Siphonobacter curvatus: one gene and its partner. The protein of the gene in region 2 interacts with the protein of the main gene of each other region in a pairwise test. Links are inferred from orthologs where the notes say so. Each region holds a gene or a part of one and is shown on either strand. Other genes may lie near its edges. The genes, in order: rfaD and menB.

Region 1 (9,995 bases), 520 kb from region 2 along the record:
CATTGCCCTGGCTCTGGGTATTGTACTCAGTCAACTGGTTCTGAGTTATTTCTTTCCGCAACTCGAAGGCTACCGAGGGTTTGTCCCCTTTGCTTTCATGCTGGGACGCTTCCTGGGTATTCACCATCCACCAGCCGATTACGAGGTTCCCATTGGCTGGCCCCGTCAGATTTTGGGCTGGTTCTCGCTGGCCGTTTTTGTGGTATGTTTCAGTCCCCAGCCCTTTGTGGTGTATTGAATTTCGGCTTAGGAAAGGATTTTTAGTAATTTTCCCAGGAAGTAGTATTTCACTTCAACCACCCGAGAACCCTAAACTGTAAACGCTGATGTTTCGTTGGCTCGCCGCAAGCCTTTTTCGTTTATCCGGCTGGAGAACTGCCGGTCCTTCTCCGAAAGCATTACCCAAGTTTGTACTCATGGTGGCTCCGCACGCCACATCCACCGACTTTTTTGTCGGGGTTGGAGCACGGGCCGCGATTGATACCTGGATTTATTATTTAGGAAAAAAAGAGCTGTTCAAACCCGCTCCGGTCGCCTGGTTCATGAAGGCACTGGGTGGTTATCCCGTCGATCGCGGACGCACCAAAAACTTCGTCGAAAGTGTGGTTGACCTGTTTAAAAGCAAAAAGGAGTTTCGGATTTGCATTACGCCGGAAGGAACTCGGGCTGATGTTACTGAGCTGAAAACGGGCTTTTACTACATGGCCTTGGGAGCGAACGTACCGATTGTATTTTGTGCCTTCGATTACGGTCGGAAACTGGTGTACTTTGACGAACCATTCTGGCCTACGGGTAACTGGGAGCAGGACAAAATCGTCATGGCCCGCTTTTTCGATACGGTATACGGAACGAAAAAATCCTGGATACGCAATTATCTGTCTCAGTCCTGATTTTTCAGGTACGCTACCATTCGGCGACCCGCTCGTTCAGAGGCTCCGGTTTCGCCCATTTTTTCGTGTAGATCCTGGTACTGACGAAGCATTTTTTCTCGACTCGTTCCCTGCACAATCTTTTGCAACTCCTGAGCGATCTGTTCGGTCGTTAGGTCGTGCTGAATCAATTCTTTGACGACTTCCTGATTGGCAATCAGATTCACCAGCGAAATATACGGCACGCGAATCAGGCGTTTGGCGATGTGATACGACAGCCCATTTGCCTCGTAACAGACCACTTCCGGAACATTAAACAGAGCCGTTTCCAGCGTAGCCGTACCCGAAGTGACCAGAGCGGCATGAGCAACGGTCAGTAAATCGTAAGACGCATTGGTTACAAATGATACATCCGATACGGAAGTTTCGTATAGCGTCTCAGACAAGTTGGAAACCTTCGCTACCACAAATTGATAGTCGGGGAACTGGTTTCGAACCGATAACATTTGGGGCAAGATCCGCCGTACTTCTTCTAACCTACTGCCGGGCAATAAGGCGATGATCGGACGGGAATCGAGCTGGTTTTTGATTCGGAAATCCGGATCGGGCGTAAAGGAATCGATGGCATCTAACAGCGGATTTCCTACGTAATCGACCTCGTAATCGAACTTCCGAAAAAAGTCCACTTCGAACGGAAAAATGCAAAACATGCGATCCACAACCCGCTTGATCTTCAGGGCCCGTTTCTGATTCCAAGCCCAGACCTTCGGAGAGATATAGTAGAACGTCCGGATACCGTGCTGTTTAGCAAAAGTCGCCATTCGCAGGTTGAATCCGGCGTAATCAATAAGAATCAGGACATCGGGTTGAAAGGCCAGAATCTGCTCTTTGCACTCTTTCATCTGTCGCCGGATCGTACTCAGATTTTTGGCTACTTCCCAAAATCCCATGAACGCCGAATCGCGGTAGTGATGTAGTAACTCGGCTCCAGCCGCTTCCATATCTTCCCCACCCCAGCATTGGATAATTGCCGACGCATCGTGCTGACGAATGCCCTTAATCAGGTTTGATCCGTGTAAATCACCCGAGCGTTCGCCGGCAATGAGGAAGTACTTCATGGGGTTTTGCGTTGTGTGTTTTGCGTTTCGAGTGAATATCCGTGTTCGAATCAGATTTCAAGACTGAATTTTAGCCACAAAGGTTCACAAAGAAAGTAATCACAGCGTATCCTGGAATATTATACAAATAGTTTAATGTCTGTTTCCGGGAAACGCTGTGATCTTATTACCTCCAAGTCATGCTTAAGTCTTTCAGAGCTGAAACTCAAAACCTACAACCCTAAACTCAAAACTTTATTCTCCGAAATACTCCACAAAATTCTTGGGTGTTTCGATGAGTTTCAGGCTGTGGAGCTGGCTACGGCCCTGCGTGGATTCGGCGACGACGGGAGCCAGAATCTTCCAGATTTCCATGATGAATATTTCGCAAGTCGGAATTTTATCCTTCAGAAAATCTACTTCCAGATTCAAATTCCGGTGATCGACTCGCTCGACAATCTGCTCCTTGACAATCTTGCCCAGGTGTTTCATATCCATCACAAAACCCGTATCCGAGTGCGGTATGCCTTTGACCGTTACAGTCAATTCGAAGTTATGTCCGTGATAGTACGGATTGGCACAGGGGCCGAATACTTCAAAGTTCTGTTCGTCGCTCCAACTCGGATTATAAACCCGGTGAGCCGCGTTAAAATGTTCTACTCTTGATACGTATACCATCGTTCAGTGTGTTCTAAAGCCTCGTTTCTATCCGTCACGGTGGGAACGACCTAGCACCGCTGAAAATAGACCGCAAAGGTACGCTTTTCTCAACGGATTTAATAGGTAACCTTCTTTAATGATTGTCTAATACAGGTTTCGTACGTTTAAGATCAAAGTAAGATTAAATTTTGATGGTCATTTATAGGATACGTACTATTTTATCTTTTCATATACCGATACTCATTACAGATATTATTAGATAAATCCAATTTATTCATTAAATCTTGACTAGGTTTTCGTAGGGAGTCCTCCTACCTTTGTTCACTTATATTTTACGCATCAGAAATCTCTCCATACCCTGCGAGTATCTATGATTATTGTTACCGGAGCTGCTGGCTTTATTGGAAGTAATCTTATCCAAAGGCTAAATCAGGATAAATTCAACTTTATCATCGCCGTTGATGATTTTTCGGATCCTGTCAAACGCAAAAATCTGGAAAATAAACAGATTCAGGAGTACGTTGATCGGGAGCATTTCTTCGACTGGCTCGATCAGAATTATCATGAAGTAGAGTTTATTTTTCATATTGGTGCCCGCACGGATACCACGGAATTTAACTACGAGATTTTTGATCATCTCAACGTTAATTACTCCAAGCAAATCTGGCGTAAATGCGTAGCCTACCAAATTCCTTTGGTATACGCTTCGTCGGCCGCTACCTACGGCCTGGGTGAATTAGGTTACGAGGATAACGAAACGTTAATTCCTCAGCTTAAGCCTCTTAACCCCTACGGAGATTCTAAAAATCAATTTGATATCTGGGCTTTAGAGCAGGAAGAAAAACCCTTCTTCTGGGCGGGTTTGAAATTCTTCAACGTATACGGTCCTAACGAATACCACAAAGGCCGCATGGCTTCGGTGATTATGCACGCTCACCGGCAGATTAAGGCTACGGGACAGATGAAGCTTTTCCGTTCGCATAACCCTGATTTTAAGGATGGCGAACAAATGCGGGACTTTGTGTACGTAAAAGATGTGGTAGAAGTTTGCCTCTTTCTGATGTACAGTCGCAAACATTCGGGGATTTACAACCTTGGTAGCGGCAAAGCCCGTACTTTCCTGGATCTGGTGACGAACACGTTCAAAGCCATGAACCTAGAGCCTCAGATTAATTTCATCGATACGCCCATCGACATTCGCGATACGTACCAGTACTTTACGGAAGCAGCCATGAGTAAACTCCGTTCGATTGGCTATGAAAAGCCCTTCCACACGCTGGAAGAAGGCGTTGCCGATTACGTAGGTAACTACTTGACGACCGAACGTTACGTTTAGTTTAAAACGACCCAATACTTTTAAGTCGACGCCTGGAGAACTTTCTTCAGGCGTTCTTTTTTATAGAGTTTTATAAAAACTTAATACTATGATGGCATGGTGGCGGCCTGATTACCCAACGCCTCCTCTATTTTTGCGGTATGAACTACGATCTGATCCCTTCTCCCTGTTTTGTACTGGAAGAAGCTAAATTAAAGCGTAACCTGGAGTTGCTTCGCTACGTGCAGCAGCAGGCCGGGGTAGAAATCATTTGTGCCCTGAAAGGCTTTTCGATGTTTAGTACGTTCCCGATGCTTCGGAATTACCTGGCCGGAGCCACGGCTAGTAGCGTCAACGAAGCCCGGCTTATCAACGAGGAATGGGGAACGAAGGCTCACTCCTACGTACCCGCCATTCGGGAAGATGAGATTGAGGAACTGATCGAACGGTCTACGCATCTGACCTTTAATTCCTGGCGTCAATTCGAAAAATTTGGAAAACAGGCGGCGACGGCTGGCGTATCGGTAGGCATTCGTATCAATCCGCAGTACTCGGAAGTCACCACAGATTTGTACAATCCCTGCGTGCCGGGTTCGCGTTTGGGCGTGATTCGTGCCGTATTTCCGGATCAGTTGCCCGCTGAAATTGAAGGGCTACACTTTCATACCCTTTGCGAGAACGATTCGCATACGCTAGAGCGGACGCTCGTACACGTCGAGCAACGGTTCGGTGATTTACTTCAGCAGGTTAAATGGCTCAATATGGGCGGCGGCCATCTCATTACGCGGGCCGATTACGATCCAGAGCATTTGATTTCGGTATTAAAAGCGTTTAAGGCCAAGTTTCCACACTTGAAGATTATCATGGAGCCGGGTTCAGCCGTGGGCTGGCAAACGGGTGTACTGGTTTCAACCGTACTCGATGTAGTGGATGCTCAGGGAATCAATGTGGCCATGTTGGATACATCCTTTTCGGCTCATATGCCCGACACCCTGGAAATGCCCTACAAACCGCGGATCATTGGGGCTCACCAAGACCCCGTGGCCGGTAAACCTACCTACCGCATGGGTGGCAGTACCTGTCTGGCCGGTGATTACATGGGCGATTACAGTTTCGACGCGGATTTACAGGAAGGAGACACGATCGTTTTTGACGATATGATTCACTACACCATGGTGAAAACGACGACCTTCAACGGCGTGAATTTACCCAGCATTGGTATCTGGAAGGAGGACGGCACCTTTGAACTTGTTCGCAGCTACGGCTACGAAAGCTACAAGGACCGACTTTCTTAATTATGAAATAGGGGCTTAAGAGCCCCTATTTTATTGGATCCGGATGAACCACAGCGAACAACCTTCCTGACACGGTGGATCGAGCCGTAAGGTATCATTTTGCACCCGATAGCCGTGTCGGTTCCCGCGGTATTGTGCACTTATATCGGCAGGCGATCGATCTAGGTAGAGGTAGTCACGGTTGGTAGTATAGCTGCGAACGGACGCATAATTTATCAATTCAGCTCCTGTAGCTACTACCGTAGAATCCTTTTGAAAGCGTAAGGTTTGGGGAGGACTCAGTGGAATTTTGTGGGTGAAAAATTCTCTATTCCAATCTCCTCGTTCGACCAGCAACCACTTTCCGATGATGCCCTCTCCAGTCGCTCGTTCGATTCCTTCCAGCGGGTCTTTCCGGCAGGCCGTTGCCAGGATCAGCAGGGTTATGACGAGTACGTAGGTTTTCATAGCTTCCTGATTAGTTAATTCATCGAACGCGTACGTAAGCCGAATGACAACCCTCCACACAGGGCGGTATAATCCATAGCGTATCCGGACTGAGTTTATAGGCAAGTTTGTAAGATTGCTTATCCGTCAGTGTCAGATGGGAATCATCCATCGAAAATTTTTGGGAAGGTACATTTCCTAAGTTCAGCAAGTTCTCATTGCGAGTAAACTCAATGATCTCTGCCGTATCGGCTGCTACGGGCACCGTATACAAGCGATCGCCCGGTGAATAGCTGTATTCAAACATCCGCCATTTCCCGTAGATTCTTGCGTCGTACGCCTGCTCTTTTTCACAGCCCAGTAGTAGCGCAGTTAGTACTATTATTCCAATCTTTTTCATGAATTATTCATTTTGTACAAGACCCTCTTTTTGAAAAAATCGTTGGAATGTTTTCGGATGAACTGGTAATTTTTCAAGGCAACTAAACGAAAAATGCCAGCTCCCGCTGGCATTTTTCAAAGCTATATACTCTACAGGTACGTTTATCCTACTTTTTCCACCACCAAGTTATGGTTCGTGTAAATACAGATATCAGCGGCAATGTGCAGACTTTCGCGTACCATTTCTTCAGCCGATAAATTAGTCGCGTGTTTTTTCAATGCAATGGCAGCGGCCTGAGCAAAGTTAGAACCGGAACCAATGGCGGCAATACCGTTTTCGGGTTCCAGTACGTCACCCGTACCGGAAATGATGAGAATCTCTTCGGAATTGGCAACGATCAGCATGGCTTCCAGCTTTCGGAGGTAGCGATCCGTACGCCAATCCTTCGCCAGTTCAATGGCCGCCCGCTTCATATTCTGACCGTAGGCGTTAAGTTTTTCCTCAAAGCGTTCAATTAGAGTGAATGCATCGGCCGTACTACCCGCGAATCCAGCAACAATCTTTCCGCCCGATAATTTCCGGATTTTCCGAACGTTGGCTTTAGCTACCGTATTCCCCATGGTAGCCTGTCCATCGGCACCTACTACCACTTCGCCATTATGTACGACTCCTAGTACGGTTGTCGAGTGAATTTCTGCTTCTTTCATTGTTATTCATGGTTAAAAAAGCGGCCCCGAATCCAAATCCGGGGCCGCTTCACAGTTGTAAGTGGATAGTTGGTAGTGGTTGGTTATCACTCCCGCTATCAACGAACCGTATCAAAATGATTTCTAGTTAATTGTAGTCAGTATGGCTAACAACAATCAACCAAAAACTATCCTATACTAGCATACGCATCGGATCTTCGAGGAGTTGCTTGAACGTTTGCAGGAAGGCTGCTCCCGTTGCTCCGTCAACCGATCGGTGATCGCAGGCTAGCGTTACTTTCATGATGTTAGTAGCGTAGAACTCACCGGCATCATTCACCGCTACGGTTTTCTTGATTCCGCCTACGGCCAGAATACAGGAATCCGGAGAGTTGATGATCGGATTGAATTCTTCGACGCCGAACATACCCAGGTTCGAGATACTGAAGGTAGAACCTTCCATATCTTTCGGCTGAAGTTTTTTGTTCTTGGCTTTTCCGGCGTAGTCTTTCACTTCGGTAGAAATCGTCGAAAGTGTTTTCTGATCGGAGTTGCGGATTACGGGTACCACCAGACCGTCTTCCACCGCTACAGCTACACCAATGTTGATGTATTTGTACCGACGGATTTTGTCGCCCAACCAGGAAGCATTCACGGCGGGGTGTTCCCGCAGAGCCAGAGCCGCAGCTTTGATGGTAAAGTCATTAAATGAAATTTTCGCGGGCGATATTTCATTCAACTGTGAACGCAACTTGATGGCTTTGTCCATCGTAATTTCCATCGTCAGATAGAAGTGCGGAGCCGTATACAGCGACTCAGACAAACGACGGGCGATGGTTTTACGCATCGACGAGACGGGCAGGTCTTCGTATTCACCCGCGGGCTCAGGAACCGCTACGGGCTTCTGTGGCTGAGCGGCCGGTTGGGCCGGTGCCGCCGCCGGAGCTGCTGCGGCCGGAGCCGAGGCTTCTTTCGCCGCTGGTGTAAAGGTATCGAGGTCTTTCTTCACGATACGTCCGTTTTCACCGGAGCCCGTCACATCAGAAAGGTTGATGCCTTTGTCTTTAGCAATGGATTTAGCTAAGGGAGAAGCTTTGATACGGCCTTCAGCATCGTTGGATTGCGTTGCATCAACTGCCTGCTCTTTTGAACCCTCAGCCGGAGCTTCGGCTTTGGTTTCTTCAGCTGCGGGAGCCGTTCCATTTTCAGCGTCGAGAATAGCCTGATAGTTGGCTCCTTCTTCGCCTACGATCGCAATGATCTGGTTGACCTTCGCTGCCTGACCTGCTTCCACGCCTACGTACAACAGCGTACCGTCTTCGTAGTTTTCCAGTTCCATCGTGGCTTTGTCGGTTTCGACTTCGGCCAGGATGTCACCATTCTTAATTTTATCTCCTACATTTTTGACCCAGTTGGCAATCACGCCTTCGGTCATCGTATCACTCAGTAAGGGCATGCGGACAGCCGTCGCTTTGATGCTCGACAGATCCACTGCTTTACTTTCTGATTTTACAGGAGCGGCCGGAGCAGCGGGAGCCGGTTCAGCGGCTGGAGCTTCGGTTTTTTCCTCAGCCGGTGCGGAGCCATTGGCAGAGCCGCCATCGAGCAGAGACTGATAATCTTCTCCGGGTTTGCCTACCACAGCCAGTACTCCATTCACTTCTACAGCCTGCCCTTTGTCGGCAGCTACGTATAAAAGAGTACCATCTGCGTAGTTTTCCAGTTCCATCGTGGCTTTATCGGTTTCAACTTCGGCCAGGATATCTCCGGATTTAACGGTATCGCCCACTTTTTTGAGCCACTCAGCGATGACCCCTTCAGTCATCGTGTCACTCAAAAGGGGCATACGAATTACTTCTGCCATGTGTAAACTAACGGAAAGGGTTTAGGAACAGAATTGCGGGTCAAAAATACGTCTGATTCTCAGAATTCGGCACGTAGATCCGTTAAGTTTTCCAACATACTTGATTCTCAGGACGTTCCCCGCAACAAAATTATCTATGAGCTTAAAGCGATCTTTTGATTCAGCGTTTTGAGCTTCTTCAGCGAACTACCAGCGGCTATGAATGCCCAAAGAAAGCAAAAAAAGAGAGAAGTCAGGGGCTGATTTCTCTCTTTTTTCGTTAGGCCTGAACGGGAACCATCTTCATCCGTTGTACGGCGTAATCCTCCTTGCCGTATTTCCGCAGCACTCGGTAGTGCGATTGCAGAGCGGTCCAGAAGGTTTTGTTTTCAATATACTGAATCCCGTGGTCCGCGGCTGTCTCTTTCACAATCTTGGAAATTTCGGGATAGTGTATGTGACAGATTTTGGGGAACAAATGGTGTTCAATTTGGAAATTTAATCCACCACACAAGAAATACGCCAGCGAACTATTACAGGAAAAATTAGCCGTCGTTTGCATCTGGTGTACGGCCCAGGATTCTTCAATGTTACCATCCCCGTTAGGTTCAGGGAATTCGGTATATTCAACGATGTGAGCCAATTGAAACACTAAGCCCAGTACCAGTCCTTCAAAGAAGTGCATCACCAGAAAACCAATGACGAATTGCCACCAGGTAATAGACAACACGCACAAGGGCAGTACAATGAATAGTGTGTAATAAACCGCCTTGTAGAAGAATAAATTGAAATATTCTTTCTTGGGATGACTACGGTTGGGCGTCTTACCAATATTTTGTTTGAAGAACTTGATATAGTCTTTGCGTAATACCCAGCTTAGCGAAGCCAATCCATACAGGAGGAAGGCATAGATGTGCTGATACTTATGAACGGCATTGACGGGCTCATCTTCGTCGATACGTACGAGGCCAGGAGCAATCTCCAGGTCTTCGTCGTGTCCGGGAATGTTCGTGTAGGTGTGGTGAACAATGTTGTGGGTGATACTCCAGACGTAAGGATTACCACCAATGAGGTTGAACGTCAAACCCAGCGTACGATTGAGTTTTGAACTGTCCGTAAATGAGCCGTGTACCGCATCGTGGCAAATGTTAAACCCAATAAACGCACAGGTCATACCCAAGGCAATGGATAAAACCAGCATTACCCAAACGTTGAACTGATTGGAAATGATTAAGCCGTAAAGGACCCAGAATACGACCAGAAAAAAGACAGTCTTATTCCACATGGCCTGGTTAGCGTGCTTGGAAATTTTGTTTTCTTCAAAGTAAGCGTCGACTCGCTGACGGGCATCAGCGAAGAAAGTTGACTGGCGTTTGTCGACAAAGCGAAGTTTTGACATTCAGAATAATTTCAGGAGTAGAT
Region 2 (9,999 bases):
ATACCCAGCGGTACGTCGGGTACGCTCCGGGCGAAAAATACGAACGAATAACGCGGTGGAAAACTAAAGCTCCGCCGTGTAATACGCCCCACAGAATAAATCGCCAGGCGGCCCCGTGCCAGAGTCCACCCAAAACCATTGTCATGAAGAGGTTGAAATAGGTACGGAAAATGCCCTTACGGTTTCCGCCCATCGAAATGTACAGGTAGTCGCGTAACCAGCTGGACAATGAAATGTGCCAGCGACGCCAGAATTCAGTAATGTTGCGGGATTGATACGGTGAATCGAAGTTGACCGGATATTCGAAACCCAGCAGTAGAGCAATACCGATTGCCATATCGGAATACCCCGAAAAATCGCAGTAGATCTGCAACGCGTAGCCATAAACCCCAAAGAGATTTTCCAACCCCGAATACAGCGTAGGATTATCGAAAATCCGATCAACAAAGTTGACGCTGAGGTAATCGGAGATAACGACCTTTTTAAATAAACCACTACCAATCAGAAAGATAGCTCGCCCAAACTGCTCGGGCGTTACGATCGTAGGTCGGTAAAGCTGCGGAATAAAGTCCTTGGCCCGTACAATCGGACCGGCAACTAGCTGCGGAAAAAAGGAAACGAAAAAAGCGTAATCCAGAATACTCTTGACGGGTTTGATTTCACCCCGGTAAATGTCAATGGTATAGCTCAGCGACTGAAACGTATAAAACGAAACGCCCACCGGCAGGAAAATCGGCAGCGGATTATAGGGCTGGTGCGAAAACTCGGTCCAGGCCTGATAGAAAAAGTTGGTGTACTTGAAATACGCCAGCAAGCCCAGATTAAGTATCAGGTTGATAATCATCCAAAGCCGTTTGAATACCTTCTGATCGGCATCGTAAATAAACCAGCCGAGTACGTAATCCACCACGGTAGCCAGTACCAGCAATAGAAAATACCAGCCCGAAGATTTGTAATAGAAGTACAGCGAAAATAAGGTCACGAAAATGACCTTGGCCCGGTGGTGCGGTTGCAGCAGTACGTATATCGACGAGAACCCCAGAAACAACCACAAAAAAAGGCCACTGTTAAATAAAATTGGAGCCTCGGGTTGATACTGAAGCAGTTCCGTCAGTTTACTAAAGTCGATGGGTGGCATAATCGTTGAAGGCTTGCATTAAAGCCTGATACAGTAAATTTCCCTGCAATTCGTAGCCTTTGCGAGTGTAGTGCACCCCATCGCTCGTAATTAGATGATTTTTTCTCCAGAACGCGGCTGGTCCCGTAATGCCGTACAAATCCCAACTAGGCAGATGATGTTCGCTGGCGTAGTTCAGAATGGTCTGCCGTACTTCCGCCATTTTCGGATTGGCCTGCGTACGACGCTTGTACGAATCAGCGGGGGTGGTCAGTAAGATCGTCGCCTGCGGATTGGCTTTTTGCAGGTTTTGTACCAAAGCATCGATGTTGGTGTAAAACTCCGTCATGGTCAGGGCAGCACTATGGGCTTCGTTGGTACCCAGCGAAACCACAATAAGCTGCGGTTCGAGCCCTTTGGTCTGCTCCGCGAAATACCGGGCGTCGCGGTAATGCGAAAACTGAGCCCCGTTTACTCCTACAGAGTGATAGAGTACGCCAGGCTGGCCATTTTCCAGACTGAACCCAAACAAGGTCGTATGATTTTGTCCCGGTCTTGTTTGAACGGATTCCAGGGAAAATTCGTCGTTCAGTTCGTTGAGATCGACTAAAATCGGTGATTGCCCCTCTGCTCCACCAGAGGTTTGTACGGAAGCCATCACGGCTCCTGAAGCATCTAGGATATTAAAGTCATAACTGCTGGTATCCCGTAGACAGAAAACTTTAAGGCGATCAAACTGATACCCCAGGGCCGAGTCCGAGCGAATTTGTACGTTCATTCGTTTCCCGGGATAGGCATTCCGAATGGTTACACCTCCAATGCCGATTGGCAATTCGGCGTCGGGAAAAATGCAACGTCTGGCTTGCCAGATGGCCTCACTACTGGTCTGATAGGTATGAGGCTCGTTAGTACGGGCTACACGCAGGGGTACAATCAGTCCTCGGCCAGCATTTCCAAATTCGTACTGAAACTGCTTTCGAACGGTATTCGTCAGGAAATCAGCTTGTAGGTGAGAATCACCAATGTGCAAAATATTGACAACGCCCTGTTGCCGTGCCTTTAATTCCGTCAGAGCATCAAAAAACGGATTCAGGCTTTCGACCTGCTGGATCGCGTTGGTTTCGGAGGTCTCGATGCTGGGAGACAGTAGTTTGACGAGTGAGGTCTGAGCCTGAGCGTTGGGCAACAGTGCGAACAGCAGCAGGCTCAGTCGTAAGATTCTGATCATATTTTTTCTTTTCAAACAAGAGGGCTTTTGCCAACAAACGGGCAATCTTGCGACCACCGGCGTATTTCAGGTGCGTGTAATCTTTGTTCGCCAATCCCGCATTTACGTACTTGACCATTGAGCCTTCCCCGCCCATGGCTTCCCAGAGGTTCCAGAAGGTTACACCCGTTTTGCGGGACATTTCACGTTGGGCTTCAATCAGGTACGGAATACTGGGAAAGGAAACGTACGAATCCGCCTGTCGCATGCTTCGATCGGATACGCCAATGACCAAGATGCTCGCTTCGGGAAATCCTTTTTTGATTCGTTCAATGGCCGCCATCATTTTGGGAACGTACCAGCCCAGTTGCGTCGTATTCGGCTGAATGACATTTAAGCCATATTGCAAAATGACGAGTTTATAATGCTGTAAGCTGTTGAATTGCTGATACATGGATTCCGAAACCCCCAGCAAACCCCAGCCCGAATTACCCCGAATACTGAAATTATCGACGTAGACCCCATGATCTGCCTCGAAGCTTAGTCCGTACAGCGTTAAATTATTGCCGAACGAAAAACGAACTTGATTTCCCGCCGCCGTCAGAGCGTGCTCGGCCAGGGCAGAGCGAGCGACCAATGTATCCGCCTGCTCCGGCTCAGAACCCAGCGTATATCGTAAAGCACTGCTCTGTTTGGCTTGGTAAAAGACCCGAACGCGATCAAAGCGACTGGCCCCGTAAGGTCGCCCGGTACTGTAATTGACCAGATTATTACCTTCAGGAATGAAGCTGTAGCCAGATACTCCCAAAGCTGGACTTCCCTGTTGTTTTTGTAAGACCGAATACGTTTTGAAATTCCGGAATTGATGGCGAATGGTGGCCCGAAAATTAGCCACGGGCGACGTGAGAGGTACGTAACCCACGCCTCGTCCACCGAATAGTGCCTGTAGCGTATCCCGGAAATCCCCGCACAACATGTCTCCCTCAATAAAGGAATCGCCAAAAAAGGCAATCCGTACGGGCTTGGTCTGGGCTTCCTGACTTAGAGCCTGCATAATCTGCCGAAGACCCTGCCCCGTGCTGTCGTAATCTTCAATGCAGGTAATTCCGTTCGGACAGGGCAGATGCTTCTTCTGCACCGCCACGGACTCCTCAACCTTCGGTGCAGTCTTTGCCGAAGGTGTTTTTTTCGCAAAAGACAAAGGTGGCGAAGGCTTCGTATCTTCCTGAATAGACGAAAACAATCGAACTGGTTTCAGATTTATATCGCTCCAAACCCTTTCGGGTACATACGAAAAGGCCACTAAACCAGCCACCAGCAACAGGGTCAATATCGGAACCTGCCGCAACGAATTGGAGGCCATGAATAAATTAGGTACGGAGTTGAGTGAAGAATAAGTTTAACTGGTGGGCTTCCGGATTGCTTTGTACGGGTCAACCGGAAGCCCGCAAACGGAATATTACTTTTTATAAATGCTGCCTTTGGCTGCTAACAGCGTATTCTGCATCAGTGAAATAATGGTCATCTGGCCAACGCCACCGGGTACCGGCGTAATGAAGCTGGTTTTGGGAGCCACTTCATCAAATTTCACGTCTCCTTTGAGGGAGAAACCCGATTTTTTGCTGGCGTCTGGTACGCGTTCCAAGCCTACGTCCAATACGACGGCTCCTTCTTTTACCATATCCGCCGTAATAAATTCCGGACGACCCAAAGCTCCTACCAGAATATCCGCCTGACGGCAGATTTCCGCCAGATTTTTAGTTTTGGAGTGTGTGATCGTTACGGTACAGTTGCCCGGATAAGTGTTCCGTTGCATCAGAATGCTCATAGGTAAGCCTACAATCTGGCTGCGACCTACAACGACGCAATGTTTACCCGCTGTTTCGATGCCGTAATGTTCCAGCAGCATCAGGCAGCCCTGAGGCGTGGCTGAAATGTAAGCGGGCAGGCCTTTGGCCATGCGGCCGATATTGATGGGGTGAAAGCCGTCCACATCTTTCGCCGGATGGATCGTTTCCATCACGGCATCGGGGTTGATGTGAGCAGGCAGGGGTAGCTGGACAATCAGACCGTCCATGTCCGGATTTTCGTTGATTTCGCGGACTTTATCAAGCAGTTCGGCTTCCGTTACCGTTTCGTCAAAACGAACCAAAGTCGACTCAAAACCCAATTCTGCACAGGCTTTGACTTTGTGAGCGACGTAGGTTTCAGAAGCTCCATTGGTACCCACCAAAATAGCCACCAAATGGGGCGTTTTGCCGGATTGAGCTTTCAATTGTTGTACTTCTTCGGCGATCTGGGCCTTGAAATGAGAGGCAACAGCCTTGCCGTCAATCAATTGCATAATATTCTGCTCTAAATAGTAAAACGAAAATCAAACCCAAAGATACGGAATCCAGCGATTTCCTTGAGTTCCCTTTGCTCATTTACCCAAGAAATCTGGCTCGCTCCTCTTCAAGAAAAACCGCAAGCAATTACGGACAAATGGTTGACTATAGGGCAGTTACGACGTATATTTGGGAGGATTTATTACGCGTAACCCATGCAATTATCTTTCTTACCAGCCGACGAACGTCGTTTTTTTATTGACCTGTTTGCTCAAGTGGTTTTCGATTCCCGCCGGAATCGGCCCCGGCTGAAAACCATTACCAATCAGCGGGTTCCGGGCGATTTGTCCGTCCGTTGTCCGCTGCGTTTACTACGTCAGTTTCCGGAAGGAACCATTTATAAACTGGATGCCCGGCTGGTACAAACGCCGGGAAAACAGCCGTACCTCGTCGCCGTTAATCAACGAACCTTGCACCGGGCTCTTGAATTTTATGACCATAATCTAACCGTGCAGAACGGTGAATGTAAAGCTCCCCGCCCTGCCCGCCGGGTCGTGAAAGAACGATCTGCCTAACTTTTTAAGGCTTTTCAATTGATATTCTACGCACTATCGAAATTTTTACGCTTTCTATACGAGCTTCTTTGCCTGCTTCCTCTCGATTCCTGTCTCTCCTTTCCAATTTCCTGCCAAACAATCCGTATTTTTGGGCGTTTTTCTACTAAAAACCATCGGTACTATGCCGGAAAACACGGAAGCAGGGGCGTTCGAAAACCCCATTAACCCAGACAAGGTAGCCGAAAATCCCGGTCTCCTTCCCTACGCCCATAACGCGGGCAGTGCAGTCATTCGTCCCGAAGACGAAGGTAAAATCAAAGCTAAAGCTCTGACCGCTATGCGGCAGCAGACGGGCAAGCAGTACGATCAGCTTGCCGGGCAAATGAAAACCCTGCTGGATCAGGCCAAGGCCATTCAGAAGCGGGTGGAAGTTTCAGAACGGGTCTATACAGCGGCGATTAACTTTGAGCCCTTCATTGGTCAGACCATGTATCTGTACGAAAAAGCGGATGGCTCAGACCTCCTCTCGCTGGTGGCTCCGCACGAATGGGGACGTTCCTTTAAATATAACCGCTACGTAGCTCAGGTAACGATGCTGTACGATCACACCTGGGATGTACTGTTTTATAACGACGAAGGCGACGAAGAACGCGTTGAAATTTAGTCGCTGCGTAAAGACTTCATCTTGAAAATCACGAAGTAATGAGTAATAATCCGAAAACTGCTCCGATCCTTTCCTGGCAACTACCCTGGGAACCGATTAAAGAATACCGCGAAATCCGCTATTTGTACTACGAAGGAATCGCCATGATTTCGATCAACCGTCCAGAGGTACATAATGCCTTTACGCCCCTGACGGTCAACGAAATGATTGAAGCGATGGAACTGGCCCGTCAGGATACGCGGGTTGGCGTGATCATTCTGACGGGTGAAGGCGGTCGGGCATTCTGCTCGGGCGGTGATCAGTCGGTACGTGGTCACGGTGGCTACGTGGGCGAAGATTCCGTTCCCCGTCTGAACGTACTGGACTTACAGCGTCAGATTCGTTCAATTCCCAAACCCGTCATTGCAATGGTAGCCGGATGGGCTATCGGTGGTGGACACGTTCTGCACGTAATCTGTGACCTGAGTATTGCGGCGGAAAACGCCCGGTTTGGCCAGACGGGACCGAAAGTGGGAAGCTTCGACGGCGGTTTCGGTGCCAGCTACCTGGCCCGCATCGTGGGTCAGAAAAAAGCCCGCGAAATCTGGTACCTCTGCGATCAATACGACGCTCAGGATGCTCTGTCGATGGGTCTGGTTAATAAGGTGGTCGCCATCGAAAAACTGGAAGAAACAACGGTGGAATGGTGCCGTAAGATCTTGGCAAACAGCCCGATTGCTCTGCGGATGCTCAAGTCTTCGTTCAACGCCGACCTGGATGGACAGGCGGGTATTCAGGAGCTGGCCGGTAACGCTACTCTGCTGTACTACCTCAGCGACGAAGCCAAAGAAGGGCAACGTTCGTTCCTGGAAAAACGCAAACCCGATTTCCGGAAATTCCCGCAGTTTCCTTAATGTTGTTTAGAGTTTAGGGTTTTGCGTTGGGTGATTGATCAATCATTTTGTTCTGACATTACGTAGATAACTACTACTGGAACACTTGTGGATAGCATGAGAAAGCTTTATCTCCACTAACCATAACTCAAAACCCTAAACTCAAAACTACCCAACCCTACGCTTATGAACTATCTGAAATCCATTTTGCTGTTTACGGCTCTTGTGACTCTTTTGGGCAGTTGTCGGGATACCAGTGATCCACAGGACCGGGATGAGCTGAGTTATCTGCATCAAACCTGGAAACACTCCGATGAGGAAGATACCGAAGGCCGCCTGATTTATCGTAACGCCGATTACAAATTCCCGACTACCAAAGACCGTCAGACGTTTACTTTTACTGAGAATGACGTACAAGTTTCAGTCATTAAAAACAACAAGCTTACCCAGTACAAAGGCAGCTATACGGTAGTAATGAATGGTAATTCCGTGAAAGAACTGACCATTAACTATACGGAAGCGGGTCAGCGGATCCCTACGGTATTACGTTACGAAGTACTGATTCTCGCCAAGGATGCCCTCATTTTGAAGTCCCTGTAACGAGCCCTGGCCTTGCCGCTTGTACTGGTTTATTCCCCCAATTGTAGAATTCATGAATTTTTGGCTCGTCAAATCCGAACCTTTTAAATATTCCTGGAATGATTTCGTTAAAGAAAAGCGAGGCGTCTGGGATGGTGTACGAAACTTTCAGGCTCGTAATAACCTGAAGGCGATGGCAGTCGGAGATTTGGTGTTATTTTATCACTCAAACGAAGGAAAAGAAATTGTAGGCATTGCTAAAGTGGTACGTGAGGCGTATCCCGACCCCACGACGGAGGATGACCGCTGGGTAGTCGTGGATCTGGAGCCCGTCGAGAAGCTTCCCAAAAGCGTCACACTGGAAACGATAAAAGCCGATACCCGCCTACAAAACATTGCCCTGATCCGTCAGTCACGCTTATCGGTTTCCCCCGTCCGGCCCGAAGAATTTGATATCATCGTTGGATTAGGCCATGAACATGCGTAGCCCCCTTTTTGTCCTTGCCCTCGTATTGGGCTCTCTTACTCTATTCGCTCAGCAGAAGCGACTTGAAATTCCTATTCCTTCGTCTACCGCCAATATTTTCACGATCCCCGTGGGTCAGGAAGGCGTGATGCTGCTCACCCAGACGGGCCGAAACTCGTATCACATCGATCGCTTTGATACCAATCTGGATCGTAGCTGGTCAGTAGATGGCACCATTACGGATGGCCTGGAATACGTCACGTATTCGTATGACGGAAAAAATGTGTATCTACTTTTTAGCCGGAATAAGAGTAATGTGTACGAAATCATTAAAGTATACGTTGGTCCGGGTTTCACCGAAAAATTTGAAATTCATTCGGTGGATAAAATGGAAATTTCCCAGTTCAAAGCTTTCCACGATGGCATATACATTGCCGGGGTGGTTCGGGAACAACCCATTTTATCGTACACGAATCTGCAAACGCGTCAGAATCGTCTGCTGAATGCCTCCTTCAAAGGTCAGGCCGAAGTACAGACCATTGACGTAGATTCGGTAACCAACCGCGTGAACGTTACTTACGCCGTTCGGAAAAATCGGGAGTACTCGATTGTAGTAAAATCCTTCGACGATGCAGGAAAACAGCTTTCGGAAATTGTGGTAACCCCCGATGAAGATTACGCCCTGCTCGATGGCCGCCTGAGTCCGCTGGCCGATGGTACGAATCTGATGATCGGTACCTATGGTTTCCGGAATATGCAGTCGCAGACGAAGGGCCGGATGGTACAGGGAATTTACATCTGTAAGGTGACCGACAACGAAATCCTGCCCCTGAAGTACTACAGCTTCACGGATTTCAAAAACTTCTTTTCCTACCTGAGTCCCCGCGACCAGGAGCGTCGCGAGCGTCAGGTTCAACGCAAGAAGGAAAAAGGCAGCGATTTAAAACTGAACACACAGTTACTGTTGCACGATTTGATTCAGAAGGATGGTCAGTTGATTCTAGTCGCTGAAGCCTTCCAGGCTACCTTCCGTAATAATGGAAATCCTTGGGGTTACGGTGGTGGCCCCTGGGGCGGTCCGATGGGTGGTTTTTATCCCGGTTGGGGTTGGGGGATGTACAGCCTGAACCCCTTCTACTTCGGCAATCGTGGTTTCTATAATAACGGTTCCCAGATGTTTGATGGCTGGCAGTATACACACGCCGTAGTGGCAGGTATCAACCAGCAGGGAGCGTTAGTCTGGGACAACAGCTTTGAAATTGACAAGGTAAAAACCCTGTCCTTGAAGGAAAAAGTGAAAGTAAATCTCCAGAATGATCAGGTAACGCTGGTGTATAGTGACAAAGGCAGCCTCCGCTCGAAAAGTATCAAAGGCGGTATGGTGCTTGAAGACGGTACAGCTCAGGCGATTGCCACGAATAACAACGGAGACCGGGTTCGCCGCAACTCGACCGATAATCTGGATTACTGGTACGATAACTACTTCCTGGCCTGGGGTTTCCAACGCATCACCAATGATGCCGAAGGCCGTCGGAACGTGTTTTATCTCAATAAAGTAGCATATTAATTTTGCCCGAAATACGATGCGAAAGGACTGATGATTTACCTCATCAGTCCTTTTCCTGTCTTTGAACCATCAACTTCTTTCAGGAATAGTAGCCCTATTTTAGTCCTTAGAAGTAATACGTTTATCGATTGAACAAATCGCACGTTCGGTGACTTGTACGAAGGTGTGATTAAACCTGAAAGACTGAAGACAAGCAAAAGACTTGTCTAAACAATACCTTTTATGAAATTACTGACTCCCACCCCCTGGTCTGATTACGAACTGATTGACTGCGGAGGTTTCGAGAAATTAGAACGCTTTGGTGCCTACGTACTGGCCCGCCCCGAACCGCAAGCCATCTGGGATAAAACCCTGTCGGATGCCGAATGGGAAAGCAAAGCCCAAGCCTACTTTAAACGCGAAAAAGGCAACTCCGAACGCGGCGAATGGCTGACGAAGCAGGGGATGCCCGACCGCTGGACGGGTACCTACCCCCTGGGTTCGCAGAAGCTTACCTACAAACTTGCTCTGTCTTCCTTTAAGCACGTGGGTCTGTTTCCGGAGCAGGCTGCTAACTGGGAATTCATCTACCAGAAAACCAAGGCCCTCGGCGTAGAGAAGCCCAAAGTCCTCAACCTGTTTGCCTACACGGGTGTGGCCTCGC

The links.
Region 1: the proteins of menB (region 2) and rfaD interact in binary tests that used the Escherichia coli proteins (3 or more experiments, as listed by UniProt). The link is inferred for Siphonobacter curvatus from one-to-one orthologs.

The regions. Positions count from the first base shown.
Region 1 is NZ_PTRA01000001.1:1,890,801-1,900,795, reverse strand. Bases 2,138-4,979 are described here. They hold rfaD (ADP-glyceromanno-heptose 6-epimerase), read left to right. Parts: upstream 2,138-2,996; coding sequence 2,997-3,962; downstream 3,963-4,979. Other genes in these bases: nspC (carboxynorspermidine decarboxylase), read left to right, coding at 4,103-4,979; C5O19_RS07815 (6-pyruvoyl trahydropterin synthase family protein), read right to left, coding at 2,222-2,644. Outside these bases: C5O19_RS07830 (site-2 protease family protein), read left to right, coding at 1-238; C5O19_RS07825 (1-acyl-sn-glycerol-3-phosphate acyltransferase), read left to right, coding at 327-890; lpxB (lipid-A-disaccharide synthase), read right to left, coding at 881-1,987; more of nspC, read left to right, coding at 4,980-5,236; C5O19_RS07800 (hypothetical protein), read right to left, coding at 5,267-5,683; C5O19_RS07795 (hypothetical protein), read right to left, coding at 5,703-6,062; ATP-dependent protease subunit HslV, read right to left, coding at 6,206-6,751; C5O19_RS07785 (pyruvate dehydrogenase complex dihydrolipoamide acetyltransferase), read right to left, coding at 6,924-8,594; C5O19_RS07780 (fatty acid desaturase family protein), read right to left, coding at 8,854-9,972. UniProt on the Escherichia coli protein: Catalyzes the interconversion between ADP-D-glycero-beta-D-manno-heptose and ADP-L-glycero-beta-D-manno-heptose via an epimerization at carbon 6 of the heptose.
Region 2 is NZ_PTRA01000001.1:2,413,059-2,423,057, forward strand. Bases 4,992-7,837 are described here. They hold menB (1,4-dihydroxy-2-naphthoyl-CoA synthase), read left to right. Parts: upstream 4,992-5,910; coding sequence 5,911-6,765; downstream 6,766-7,837. Other genes in these bases: C5O19_RS10035 (hypothetical protein), read left to right, coding at 4,992-5,226; C5O19_RS10040 (DUF2452 domain-containing protein), read left to right, coding at 5,390-5,872; C5O19_RS10050 (hypothetical protein), read left to right, coding at 6,931-7,344; C5O19_RS10055 (EVE domain-containing protein), read left to right, coding at 7,397-7,810; C5O19_RS10060 (hypothetical protein), read left to right, coding at 7,803-7,837. Outside these bases: C5O19_RS10015 (MBOAT family O-acyltransferase), read right to left, coding at 1-1,138; C5O19_RS26260 (GDSL-type esterase/lipase family protein), read right to left, coding at 1,119-1,895; C5O19_RS10025 (GDSL-type esterase/lipase family protein), read right to left, coding at 2,194-3,687; C5O19_RS10030 (bifunctional 5,10-methylenetetrahydrofolate dehydrogenase/5,10-methenyltetrahydrofolate cyclohydrolase), read right to left, coding at 3,784-4,668; more of C5O19_RS10035, read left to right, coding at 4,867-4,991; more of C5O19_RS10060, read left to right, coding at 7,838-9,356; C5O19_RS10065 (class I SAM-dependent methyltransferase), read left to right, coding at 9,579-9,999. UniProt on the Escherichia coli protein: Converts o-succinylbenzoyl-CoA (OSB-CoA) to 1,4-dihydroxy-2-naphthoyl-CoA (DHNA-CoA).